2 regions of the Dongia rigui genome follow, and region 2 is predicted to be linked to the other one. Evidence: riboswitches for the same ligand, from Rfam matches in the RefSeq annotation. Region 2 holds a riboswitch; the other holds the start of a gene.
The links. A riboswitch is a leader RNA that binds a small molecule or an ion and turns the genes downstream of it on or off. The one in region 2 is predicted to bind glycine.
Positions count from the first base shown of each region.

Region 1: another riboswitch for glycine. It lies ahead of gcvT (glycine cleavage system aminomethyltransferase GcvT); the one in region 2 lies ahead of SMD31_RS13555 (glutamine synthetase family protein).

Region 1 is NZ_JAXCLX010000001.1:1,255,658-1,262,206, reverse strand. Features, by position in the region: gene gcvH (glycine cleavage system protein GcvH) at 1-314, opposite strand, end outside; gene gcvT (glycine cleavage system aminomethyltransferase GcvT) at 390-1,532, opposite strand; glycine riboswitch at 1,598-1,723, opposite strand; glycine riboswitch at 1,727-1,833, opposite strand; gene SMD31_RS05685 (hypothetical protein) at 1,933-2,487, opposite strand; gene SMD31_RS05680 (CDGSH iron-sulfur domain-containing protein) at 2,520-2,768, opposite strand; gene ispH (4-hydroxy-3-methylbut-2-enyl diphosphate reductase) at 3,002-3,946, shown strand; gene SMD31_RS05670 (homoserine kinase) at 3,965-4,924, shown strand; gene rnhA (ribonuclease HI) at 4,921-5,358, shown strand; gene SMD31_RS05660 (cysteine hydrolase family protein) at 5,375-5,932, shown strand; gene recQ (DNA helicase RecQ) at 6,056-6,549, opposite strand, start outside.
Region 2 is NZ_JAXCLX010000002.1:437,268-443,816, forward strand. Features, by position in the region: gene SMD31_RS13545 (NAD(P)/FAD-dependent oxidoreductase) at 1-1,319, opposite strand, end outside; gene SMD31_RS13550 (aldehyde dehydrogenase family protein) at 1,524-2,915, opposite strand; gene SMD31_RS13555 (glutamine synthetase family protein) at 2,992-4,365, opposite strand; glycine riboswitch at 4,605-4,702, opposite strand; gene SMD31_RS13560 (amino acid permease) at 4,812-6,314, opposite strand.

The DNA of each region.
Region 1 (6,549 bases), on a different contig from region 2:
TTGTTCGACATCTTCACCTTGGCGAACCAGCCTTTGCCGAGCGCGTCTTCATTGACGGTGCCGGGTGCATCGCCCAATGCATCGTTCACTTCGACCACTTCGCCGGAAACCGGGGCGTAGACTTCGCTGGCCGCCTTCACGGATTCGACCACGGCCAGTTCCTTGCCCTTCTCGACCTTCTTGCCGATGGCCGGCAGGTCGACGAAAACGACATCACCCAGCTGTTCCTGGGCATAGGGGCTGATGCCGATGGTGGCGACATCACCGTCGACCTTCACCCATTCATGATCCTTCGAAAAGCGAATGCCGCTCATGAAACTCTCCTCGTTTTTGTTGCGGCGCTTCGACGGATCGTCGCGCCTCTCTCCGGTGAAGCTGACCACGACGGGTCAGCGCTGATAACGATGGGCGACGAAAGGCATGGCGGCGATTTTCGCCGGCAATGCCTTGCCGCGGACCATCAGATTGACGCTCGTGCCGATCGTGGCATGGGCCTTTTCGACATAGCCCATGGCAAGCGGCGCCCCCAGCGACGGACCGAAGCCGCCCGAGGTGATCTCGCCAATGACGCGGCCGCCCGCATCGGTGATCTCGGTATGGGCGCGGGCCGGGGCTTTCCCTTCCGGCAGGATGCCGACACGCAAGCGCGACGGGCCTTCGGCGAGCTGGCGCTGGATGATGCCGGCGCCGGGGAAGCCGCCTTCCTCGCGGCGGCGCTTCTGCATCGCCCAGACAAGGCCGGCCTCGACTGGGTTGGTTTTTTCCGTGATGTCGTTGCCGTAAAGGCAGAGCCCGGCTTCAAGCCGCAGCGAATCGCGCGCACCAAGACCGATCGGATTTACTTCCGGCTCATCCAGCAGTTTCTTGGCAAAGGCCGCGATATCGGCATTGGCGACCGAGATCTCGAAACCATCTTCGCCGGTATAGCCGGAGCGCGTGGCGATGACGTCAAATCCTGCAGCCTTCAGCGCCGCACCGTTCATGAATTTCAGCTTGGCGCTGTCCGGTGCAAGCCGCGCGAAGACGGCCGCCGCCAGCGGTCCTTGCAGCGCGACGAGGGAGCGGTCGGCAAGCACCTCAATCTCGCAGCGCGCGCCGAGATTGGCCTTGAGATGCGCGATGTCGGAATCCTTGCAGCCGGCATTCACGACCATGAACAAGTGATCGCGGTCGTCGCCGGCGCCCAGGCGCGTGACCATGAGGTCGTCGAGGATGCCGCCGCTGTTATCGGTGAAGAAGCTGTAGCGCTGCTGGCCGGGCTTCAGGGCCTGGAAGTCCGCTGGACACAGGCGCTCGACCGCTGCGGCCGCTGCCGCAAAACTCTCGGCACGGATGCGGATCTGGCCCATATGCGAAACGTCGAACAGGCCTGCGCCAGCGCGGGTGTGGAGATGCTCGGCCAGGATCCCGGCCGGGTACTGCACGGGCATGTCGTATCCGGCAAAGGGCACCATTTTGGCGCCCAAGGCGATGTGAAGATCATGCAGGGCAGTGACGAGAAGGGGTGCGTCGACCCCGGAACCGGAACTCAAGAGATGAACCCTCCGACGAATGGCGACCGCGACCGGGCAACGTTTCCGTTACCCGCGCGACCCCCCTCTGTCTTCGGGACCTGAGAGATTGGCCGTCGGCCCTGGCGCGCGACGAGGCGCGCCGATCAAGGCTGGCGGTTTACTCCTTCGGTGGGATGAAGCCCAGGTGTGGGGCCATCCGCTTTCCAGAGTTTTTCCCCGTGTCGGTCCTTTTGCCTGAGAGTTTCCGGGGGCGGTTGCTCCTTCGGCGCCTGACCCCAGTCACTCTGGCTGGGGCGAGGTCTCTCCCGACGACGGGTTTTGCCGCGCGCAACATGGGCCTGTGCGCGACTATCCGTCAAGCGGCATTTTTATGTGCAGATGCGGCATACCGAGTCGCTACGCGGCCGGGCCTGGAGCGTCAGAACTGGGGATTGCGCCGGTTGTAGTCGAGCTCTTTCTCGTTGACCGCGAGGCCGATATAGATGCGATAAAAATCGCCGGTCTCACCCTTCTTGAGGGGGGTCAGGATATTGACCTGGTCCTGCGCCGTCGCCTGCACCTTGGCCGCGGTGAATGGGATTTCGACATCCAAAGTCTGACTGGAAAGCTGGCTGTTGCCAGGCCCCACCACGCGAACCCAGTAGTTGAACTTGGCGGCACTGTCCGGATTCTTAGGCCCGCGCGAGGCTGCGAATTCGATGCTGAGTTCGCTGCGGATCGTCGTCTCGCCGGTGTCCGTGTTGATCACATAAGTGCAAAAGGACTTCGATCGCCCGATGCGCGCCTCGAACGACGTCTCAGCGAGATCCTCGGCCTCGCCGGCAAAGCGGGTGAGATAGGCCGCGTCCTGGATCACCTTGACCATCGGGCAGGGGCGCGATTGTTGTGCAATCGGGTCCACACAGGCGCTCAGCAACAAGCCGGCGCCCATGAGGCCAAGAAGATTGCGCCCCAATGTGCTCATCGAGTTCATCGTCATCCTTTCCGTGCGACCGGTGCCGCTGTTCAGAGATTCGCGTGCGTGCCGTCGCAAAGCGGTGCTTTCTGGGAATGCTTGCAGCCGCAGAAAAACACGGCCTTGGCTGCAGTGGCGTCGAATTTGATGGGGCTGAGGCCGGTGCCTTTATGCGAGCCGTCGCAAAAAGGCTGCTTTTGGCTGCGCCCACAGGCGCACCAGAAATAGGATTTGCCAGCTTCGACATCGATCTTGAACGGCGCTTTCTGCGCGATCTGCGGATCCGTCATCTTGGCCATTTCCCCTCAAGCGGTCCAAACCGGTCGCTCCGTGACGGCGCGCCATATCTCGACCAAATTAACCCTGTTGGACGACTTTAAATGAGCGGCCGGCCTTCGACAAGACGGCGACCCGGCTGTGGCGTGCGGGAATTCGATGGCTTCATTCCGCCCTTTGGCATTGCACGGCAAACCGAAAACCCTATATTCCAGGCACATTCACCAGCCAAACCCACCCGCTACTGGGCCTGTCGATGAGCAAAAGCAAGCTGACCGTCTATCTGGCCGCCCCCCGTGGCTTCTGTGCGGGCGTGGACCGTGCCATCCAGATCGTCGAGCGGGCTTTGGAGCGCTATGGCGCCCCGGTCTATGTGCGCCACGAAATCGTCCACAATCGTCATGTGGTCGAGGCGCTGGAAAAGAAGGGCGCCGTCTTCGTCGAGGAGCTGGACGAAATTCCGGGCAAGTTCCCGGTCGTGTTCTCGGCCCATGGCGTCCCGAAATCCGTGCCGGAAGATGCCGAGCGGCGCGAGCTCATGTATCTCGATGCCACTTGCCCGCTGGTCTCCAAGGTGCACCGCGAGGCGGAAGGGCATTATGCCACCGGCCAGCACATCATCCTCATCGGCCATGCCGGCCATCCGGAAGTGATCGGTACCATCGGCCAATTGCCCGAGGGCGCGGTGTCGCTGGTCGAGACAGCCGAAGACGCTGAAAAGATCGAGGTGAAGGACCCGCGTAATCTTGCCTTCATCACGCAGACCACGCTGTCGATCGACGATACGATCGGCATCATCGCCGTGCTGAAGCGCCGTTTCCCGGACATCCACGGACCGCGCAAGGAAGACATCTGCTACGCCACCACCAACCGCCAGCAGGCCGTCAAAGCCATCGCCGAGAAATGCGATTTGATGCTGGTGATCGGTGCGCCGAACTCGTCGAATTCCCGCCGTCTGGTCGAGGTGGCGCGTGTCGCCGGCTGCCCGGAGGCCCATCTGGTGCAGAAGGCCGCCGAGATCGACTGGTCCTGGTTCGATGGCGTCAAGACGGTCGGCATCACGGCAGGCGCCTCGGCGCCGGAGATTCTGGTGCAGGAAGTGATCGGTGCCCTGCGCGACCGCTATGACATCGACACCGACGAGGTTTCGGTCACGACCGAGACGACGCATTTCAAGCTGCCCCGCGCTCTCACCGCCTAACCAATCCGGAACATCACCATGGCTGTTTATACCGAAGTGCCGGATGGGGAGCTTGCAGCCTTCGTCAAAGCCTATGACATCGGTGAGGTTGTTTCCTGCAAGGGGATTGCCGAGGGCGTCGAGAATTCGAACTTCCTCATGCGCACGACCAAGGGCAGCTACATCCTGACCCTTTATGAGAAGCGAGTGAACCGCTCTGATCTGCCGTTCTTCCTGGGGTTGATGGAGCATCTGGCCGCCAAGGGGTTGAGCTGCCCGACGCCGATCAAGGCCAGGGATGGGGAAGCCTTACGCGAGCTGTGCGGCCGGCCGGCGGCGATCATCTCGTTTCTTGAGGGCATGTGGCCGCGCCGTCCGACCGAGCGCCATTGCCAATTGCTCGGCGGCGCCATGGCCGATCTCCACATCAAGGGCCGCGATTTCGCCCTGAAGCGGCCGAACAACCTGTCGCTCGCCGGCTGGCGCACCTTGGTTGCCAACACCAAGGACCGGGCTGACGAAGTTTCGCCGGGTCTGGCCGACACCATCCAGGACGAGTTGGCGTTCTTGGAGAAGAACTGGCCGCAGGATCTCGAGGTCGGCGTCATCCATGCCGATCTCTTCCCCGACAATGTCTTCTTCCTTGGCGACCGGCTCTCGGGCCTCATCGATTTCTATTTCGCCTGCACCGACTTCCTCGTCTACGACGTCGCCATCTGCCTCAATGCCTGGTGCTTCGAGCAGAAGGGTGAGTTCAATGTCACGAAGGCGAAGCTGATGATCGAGAGCTATGCCAAGTTGCGGCCTCTGCCGGAGGCCGAGCTGGCGGCGATGCCGGTATTGGCGCGCGGCGGCGCCCTGCGCTTCCTGCTGACACGCCTCTATGATTGGCTCAATCACCCCCCGGGCGCCTTCGTCAGTCCCAAGGATCCGCTCGAATATTTGAAGAAGCTCCGCTTCCATCAGCAGGCGAAAAGCGTCGCCGCCTACGGCCTATGACCGATCTCAAGACGGTTGATGTCTTCACCGACGGTGCCTGCAGCGGCAATCCCGGCCCGGGCGGCTGGGGGGCCATCCTGCGCTATGGTACGACCGAGAAGGAACTTTCGGGCGGCGAGCCGGCCACGACCAACAACCGCATGGAATTGATGGCGGCCATCGCGGCGCTCGAGGCACTGAAAAGTGCCGTCAATGTGCGCATCCATACCGACAGCCAATATGTGAAGAACGGCATCACCGCCTGGATCCATGGCTGGAAGAAGAACGGCTGGAAGACGGCCGACAAAAAACCCGTGAAGAATGTCGATCTGTGGCAGCGTCTGGACGCGGCGCTGAAAGGTCATAAAATCGAATGGATCTGGGTCAAGGGCCATGCCGGCCATGACGAAAATGAGCGCGCCGATGCGCTCGCGCGTGGTGCCATTCCGCGCTGAGAGATAGGAGCTGCCGATGACGACCGCCTTGCTGATTATCGACGTGCAGAAGGCGATCCTCGCCGGCGCCGGAGCGCCGGACCGCCAGCCCGTTCTCGACCGGGCGCTCGATGTCGTCGTGGGCCGCCTCCATGATCTGCAGGAGAAGGCGCGTAAAGCAGGCGTGCCCGTCGTCGTCGTGCAGCACAATGACCAGGGCGATCATCGCCTCGCCAAAGGCCTGCCGGGCTGGGAGCTGCGACCGGAGATTGCGCCGTTGCCGGGCGAGGCGCTGGTCCACAAGACAGCCTGCGATTCATTCTATGAAACCAGTCTGCAGGACGAACTGCAAAAGCGCGGCATCACGCATCTGGTGGTGGGTGGCTGCATGACGCAGTATTGCGTCGACACCACGACGCGGCGTGCCGTGACTATGGGCTATGACGTGACGCTGATCAGCGATGGGCATATGACGGGTGACAGGGGTGCTCTCACCTACGACCAGATCATCGCTCATCACAACATGTTGCTCGATGGCTTCGACGCCGGGCCGAAGGCGGTCAGTGTCAAGAAGGCGGCCGAGATCGCGTTCTGACGCCCCCTCTCCCTAACCCTCCCCCACGTGGGGGGAGGGAATTTGAGCCAGCTTATCGTCGCTGTCGCTGCGAACTCGATGGGACTCCCTCCCCCCAACGTGGGGGAGGGTGGGGGAGAGGGGCTACCGAAACGCCGCCAGCACTTCCAGGAAATCGGCGCCGTAGCGCTTCATCTTCCGTTCGCCGATGCCGGGGATGTGGAGAAAATCCTCCAGCCGCGCGGGCTTTGCCTGGGCGATCGCCAACAGCGTCGCATCATGAAAGATGACATAAGGCGGCAGGTTCTGCGCGGTGGCAAGGTCGCGGCGCCGGTCCCGCAATGCCTCCCACAGATCCGGTGGCACATCGGCACGGGTGAGGGCAGCCGCCACCGTCGCTTCGGTCGACCCGCGCGGGCGGCGATTGCCGCGGCCCATCTTCACGGTCGGGCGGCGCATCATGAAGGTGGTTTCGCCCTTCAGCAATGGTCGCGCCGTCTCGCTCACGGCCAGCGTGTTGAACTGTTCGGTGTCGACAATGAGATAGCCCAGCGAGACCAACTGGCGCCCGAGCGTCTTCCACACCTGCGTGTCGACGTCGCGGCCGATGCCGAAGACCGGCAGTTGCTCATGGGCAA
Region 2 (6,549 bases):
TGGGCGCTGCAATAGAAGCCCTGGCAACGGCCCATCATCGCGCGGGTGCGGCGCTTCAAGCCGCCGACATCACCTGCCGGGAAATCGCCCGATAGCGCGTTCTCGATCTCGCCGCGCGTCACCCATTCGCAATGGCAGACGATATCGGCGCCGAGCGGACTCTGATAGGGGCGCGGCAATTCCTCGCAGAGATTGGGGACCGGCGTCCAGATCGGCTCGGTCTCCGTGAGGAGGCCGAAGCTCGCGGCATAAAGGCCCGCCACATGCTGGGCAATGCCGAGGGCGCCGGTGAGGCCGGTCGAGCGGATGCCAGCGACGGTGATCCAGCGACGATCCGGCTGCGCGGTAATCTGGTAGTCCTTGAATTCGGTCGCCGGGCGCAGGCCCGCATAGACGGCGCTAACATCGACAGTGGCGAGGCCGGGCAGCATCTCGATGCCGCGCGCGACCAGTTGGCGCAGGGCTTCCTGGTCGACCGAGGCGTGAACGCGGTCCTCCTGGTCCTCAGCCGTGGGGCCGACCAGCACGTTGCCAAAGGCCGTGCGGCAGATGACGACGCCCTTGGTGCGCTCGGTTGGGACGGGCAGGATGATGGCCTTCACCAAGCGCGCGGCCGGCTTGTCGAAGACCACGAACTGGCCCTTGCGCGGCGTGATCTTGAACGGTGCCGGGCGGTTGATCGCCTCGATGATGTCGCCTTGATTGCCGGCGGCATTGATGACGAGGTCGGCTGTGACCTCGCCCTCAGATGTTTCCAGATGCCATGTGCCGTTGAAGCTTCCGCCGGTGACGCGGCAGTTGCGCAAGACGATGCCGCCATGGGCCAGGCCCTGATGGACATAAGCGAGCGGTGCCGACCAGGGATCGATGATGTGCTCGCCCGGCACATGGACACCGGCCAGCGCCTTGGGCGAGAGCAGCGGCTCCATGCGGCGCAACTGGTCGCGATCAATCCGCGTCACGTCAGTGACGTTGTTGTCATGTGCCTTGGCGACAATGTCGTCCAGTTTCTGTAGCTGCTCCTCGTTCCAGGCGACGACGATGGCGCCGGATTTCACCAGCGGCAGATTGAGGCGCTCGTGAATGTTCAAATATTCCCGGTAGCCCTGCTGCATGCAGGCGAGTTCCAGCGAGCCGTGCGGTGCATCGAAGCCGGTGTGGAGGAGGGCGCTGTTGGCCTTCGAGGCACCAGAAAGGATATCGGCGCCGGCCTCCAGCAGCACGGGCCGCAAGCCGGCCATGGCGAAACGCCGGAAGATGGCGCAACCCACCACCCCGCCGCCAATGACTACCACTTGGGCATGATTGGTATCGGTCAAATGTCGTCGTCCCCTGATCCGGGCGCGAGTGTGCCATGGACGGAGAATAAAATCACGCGCGCGCCTGCATCTCCCCACAAAAAGTCATCCCCGGGCCCTGTCGGCGCATGCCGACATGCGTCGGCGGGGACCCGGGGATCCACTGGTGCAGTTGAGAGAGTGGATGCCCGGGTCAAGCCCGGGCATGACGAGATGGGGGACGGCTTAGAGCTGCGTGCGGAAGTGGAATGACTTCGGCCGGGTCAGCATCTCGTAGCCGACGCGCGATAATGTGGCGCCGCGGCCGGAATCCTTGACGCCGACCCAGGCCAGCGCCGGGTCGAGATAGTCGCAGCGGTTCATGTAGACCGTGCCGGTCTCGATCTCGTTGCCGATCTGGCGTGCGGCCTTCTCATCCATGGTCCACAGCGCCGCCGTGAGGCCGTATTTGCTGTCGTTCATCAGCTTCACGGCTTCGTCGTCATTCTTCACCTTCATGATGCCGATGACCGGGCCGAAGCTTTCTTCGGACATCACCGACATCGAATGATCGACATTCACCAGCACCTGGGGGGCGACATAGGGCGTGCCTGGCTTGTCGGCGGCGAAGGACTTGGTGTCAATCAGCGCCTTGGCGCCATGCTTCACCGCATCGGCGATCTGGCCGCGCACGAACTCGGCAGCCGAGGTGCGCACCATCGGCCCGAGATTGGTGGCGGTGTCGAGCGGGTTGCCGAGCTTGTAGCCCTTGGTGAGATCGACGAAGCCCTCGACGAATTTGTCGTAGAGGCTTTCATGCACATAGATGCGCTCGATGGCGCAGCAGCACTGGCCGGAATTGAACATGGCGCCGTCGACGAGATTCTCGACGGCATGCTGAAGATTGGCATCGGCGCGGACATAGGCCGGGTCCTTGCCGCCGAGTTCGAGGCCGAGGCCCATGAACTTGCCGACCGCTGCCTGCTGCACGGCATGGCCGCCACTGACCGAGCCGGTGAAGTTGCAATAGGCGACCTCGGGTGCGGCGATGACTTTTGCCGTGTCGTCATGGGTAAGGACGAGAGTCTGGAAGACACCCTTGGGGAGGCCTGCGGCATCGAGCGCCTGCTGGAAATCCTCGGCACAGATCGGCGTTTGGGCCGAGTGCTTCAGGATCACCGCGTTGCCCGCCATCAGCGCCGGGACGACGCCGTTCACGGAGGTGAGATAGGGATAGTTCCAGGGCGCCACGATGAAGACGACGCCGAGCGGCTCGCGATGGAGGACGCGGGTAAAACCCGGCTTGTCGGTGAAGGAGACGTCGGCCAGGGCTTCAGGTGCCAGGTTGATCATGAAACGCGCGCGCTCTTCGAAGCCGCGCATTTCACCAGGGCTCTGCGAGATCGGGCGGCCCATCTGGCGGGTGATGTCGGTCGCGTGCTTGTCCTTGTCCTTCAGGAACTCGTCGACGAAGCGGTTCATGATCTTGGCGCGCTCAGCCAGAGACGTGCGGCGCCATTCCTTCTGCGCCTTGGCGGCAGTGGCCAGGGCCGCTGCGATCTCAGCCGGCGTGTTGTAGGGGCGCTCGACATAGACGGAATTGTCGATCGGCGAGATGGTCTTCTGGGTAGCGGCCATGGATAACCTCCAGGTGTTTTAGAAAAGAAACAGCGCCCGCATCTTCCCCTGAAGACGCGGGCGCTTTGATGACGGATCAGATGATTTCGAAATAGCGGGACAGTTCCCAATCGGTGATGTGCTTCCTGAACTCGCGCTCCTCATGCTCGCGGGTGCCGGCATGATGCTCGACGAAGGCGTCGCCGAAGAGGTCGCGGGCGGCCTTCGACTTGCGGAGGCGCTGCGCTGCTTCCCACAGGGTTTGCGGCAGGTCGAGCTTGGCCGGGTGCTTCATCTCATAGGAATTGCCGACGATGGCGGCCTGCGGCTCGATCTTGTGCTCGATGCCATAGAGGCCGGAACCGATCGCCGCGGCGAGCGCCAGATAGGGGTTACAATCGGCGGCGGCGATGCGGTACTCGACGCGCTGCGATTTTTCCGAACCCGGGATGACGCGGAGCGCACAGGTGCGGTTTTCGATACCCCAGGTGGCGTTGGTCGGCGCCCAGAAGCCGGGGATGAGGCGCGAGTAGGAGTTGACGGTCGGCGAGACCATGCCGAGCACTTCCGGCATCAGGGTCTGCTGACCGCCGATGAACCAGCGCATCTTGTCCGAGATGTTGTGCGGCTTCTTCGGGTCGTGGAAGACCGCCTTGCCATCCTTGCCTTTGAGCGAGATGTGGATGTGGCCCGACTGGCCGGGATAGGAGTTGGACCATTTCGCCATGAAGGTCGCCATCAGGCCGCGGCGCTGGGCCAGCACCTTCATGAAGGTCTTGAAGAGGGCAGCGCGGTCGGCGGCTTCGAGGGCCGAGCAAACGCCGAGCGCTGCCTCGAGGACGCCCGGGCCGGTCTCGGTATGAAGGCCCTCGATCGGCATGCGCATCTTTTCGCACATGTCGAGAATGTCCTGGTAGAGCTCGGACCAGACCGAATTGCGGATGACCGAATAGCCGAACCAGCCCGGCGTCATCGGCGTCAGATTCTTGTAGTTCTTCTCGCGCACGCTTTCGGGCGTTTCGTCGAACATGAAGAATTCGAATTCGAGTGCCGAATAGACGTCGAAGCCCATCTTCGCGGCGCGGTCGAGCACGCGGCGGAGTGTCCCGCGGGCGCAGATCTCTTCCGCCTTGTTGACGAATTCGCAGATGAAGAACAGGCCGTTGTCTTCCATCGGCAGGTCGCGGCAGGTCTCAGGGAGAATGCGCGCCCAGGCGTCGGGATAGGCGGTGTGCCAGCCGGTATAGTTGAGGCCGTCGATCAACTGGTCCTGGTTGTCCCAGCCCAGCACCACGTCGCAGAAACCGAAGCCGCCTTCGAGGGCGGAGAAGAACTTCGCCTTCGACATGTACTTGCCGCGCAGGATGGCATCACCATCGAACACGCCGACCTTGATATGCGTCAGGCCACGCTCTTCGACGATCTTCTTGGCCTGCGCGACGGTTTTAACCTGTTCCGGTTTCAACGGCATTTTTGTGAACCCCCTGTTCGAGATGATTTATAGAATTTAGGCCGCGCGGAAAGCGGCGGCAATGCGTGCGAAAGGTGTTTTAAAGCGGCTCCCCGACGTCGGGTTGGCTAGCGGCCGGCGGATGGTCCCTGCCGGTCAGCCCCCCTCTGTCCTTGAGACCTGAGAGATTCACTGGTCGAGCACCAGTTTACTCCGTCGGTGAGGCGACGACGTCCGGCGCCTGCTTTCCAGAGATGACGGGTCCGACCCTGGTCCTTTTGCCTGAGAGTTTCCGGGGGCGGTTGCTCCTTCGGCGCCGGCATTCTTGACGAATACCAGTCTCTCCCGAGGTCGGGAATTATGCGCGCGGAGTGTGTGATTGCCCCGTTGAAACGTCAAGCTGAAAAACGAAAAAGGGAGGCAGTTTGCACTGCCTCCCCAGATCGCTTGTTGAAGTGCTGTGGAGATTAGCTAGCGCCACCGATCGCCGCTTCTTCCTTGGCGATTTCCGCCTGACGCGCTTTGACGTCGGCTTCCGTGAGCGGCGGACCGGGGAACCGGCTCTTTTCGAAGGCGAACCAGACCACAATCAACAACACGATGACTGCGGCGAGGAACTGGCCAACCAGCTGATACGGTTCCTGGAAGCCGACAAAGGCGAGTACGGCGGCGCCGATGATGGCGACGACAGCAATCGGCTTCGACCAGATGCCGAGGTTGAACGGACCCTTCTTGGTCCAGCTCTTGCCTTCAGCCAGGAGGCCAGCGGCAATCGGCATCATGTAGGAGACATAGAGGAACACTGCGCAACCCGACGCCAGAATGATGTAGGCGTTGGCATCGGCGCCGGCAACGTAACCCAGAATGATGCAGAGGATTGCACCAACCCAGATGGCCGGACCAGGTGTGCGGTGGGTCGGGCTGACCTGACGCAGGAACTTCGACGCGCCCGGAATGCCGCCGTCACGCGCGAACGCGTAGATCATGCGCGAGAGCGAGGTCATGCCTGCCAGGGCGCAAAGATAGTTCGACAGCACGATGCCGACACCCAGAGCGCTCTTGAGGCCCGCGGGAACCGTGGTCGATTCCAGGGTCCAGTAGAACACCGACCAGCCCTGCTTGGCGCCTTCGGTGACATCCGGCATGGCGAGCAGGATGGCAACCACCAGCACCCAGCCGAACACAGCAGACCAGAACACGGAGGTCAGCATACCGCGCGGAACGGCACGCTGCGCATCACGGGTTTCTTCGGCAGTATGAGCCGACGCGTCGAAACCAGTGATGGTGTAGCAGACATGCAGCAGGCCCAGCACAAAGGCAAAGAACAGGCTGCCCGTGGCCGGCCATGTACCAGCGCCGGGATCACCGGTGTTGTTGGTAAAGGTCACGATGCGCGAGAAATCGAGCGGCACGGATGAGCCGAAGAGGAAGCTCCCGATCAGGATCACCGTAACGCCGAGGATGAGATAGCCCGAAAAATCGGTCAGGATCGTGGTGACCTTGATGCCGAAATAATTGAGCACGGCCTGGCTGAGCGTAATCAGCACGACCGCGATCAGCAGATGTGTCCCCGTGAAGCTCGCGCCATCGGCACCGAAGATGCCGACGAAGATGAGATCGCGGGCCAGAAGATAGACGCCGTAATTGACGGAAGAGACAACGAAGAGGAGACCAATCAGATTGATCCAGGCTGTCGCCCAGCCCCAGCCGCGGCCGCCAAGGATCGAACCCCAGTGGTAGAGGCCGCCCGCCGTCGGATAAGCCGAGGCGATCTGGCCCATCGCCGCAGCGACGACCAACGCAAAGAAAGAACCGACCAGCCAGCCGATGCCGATCGAGCCGCCGCCGGCCGCGCCGAAAGCGACCGTGTAGGCGCCGATACCGCCGGCGAGGATGCAGATGATGGAGAACGAGATCGCGAAGTTCTGGAACCCGCCCATGCGGCGGGACAGCTCCTGGGAATATCCCATGGAGTGGAGGACTTTTACGTCCTCGTCATGATGACTAGGCACAGACATTGATAACCCCCTCAGTTTGCGGTCCGACGCAGCGGCATTTCCCCTGCCGTTGGCTCTGCATGGACCAGACCCCCTCCGGATGGGTGGGGCCGTGTTTTCCGACTCAATGGTCGATTTCCCGCCAATCGGATGGTGCGAAGTATGCGCCGCATGATGAAAATGTAAAGATGGCGTTAACTTTTGCTGC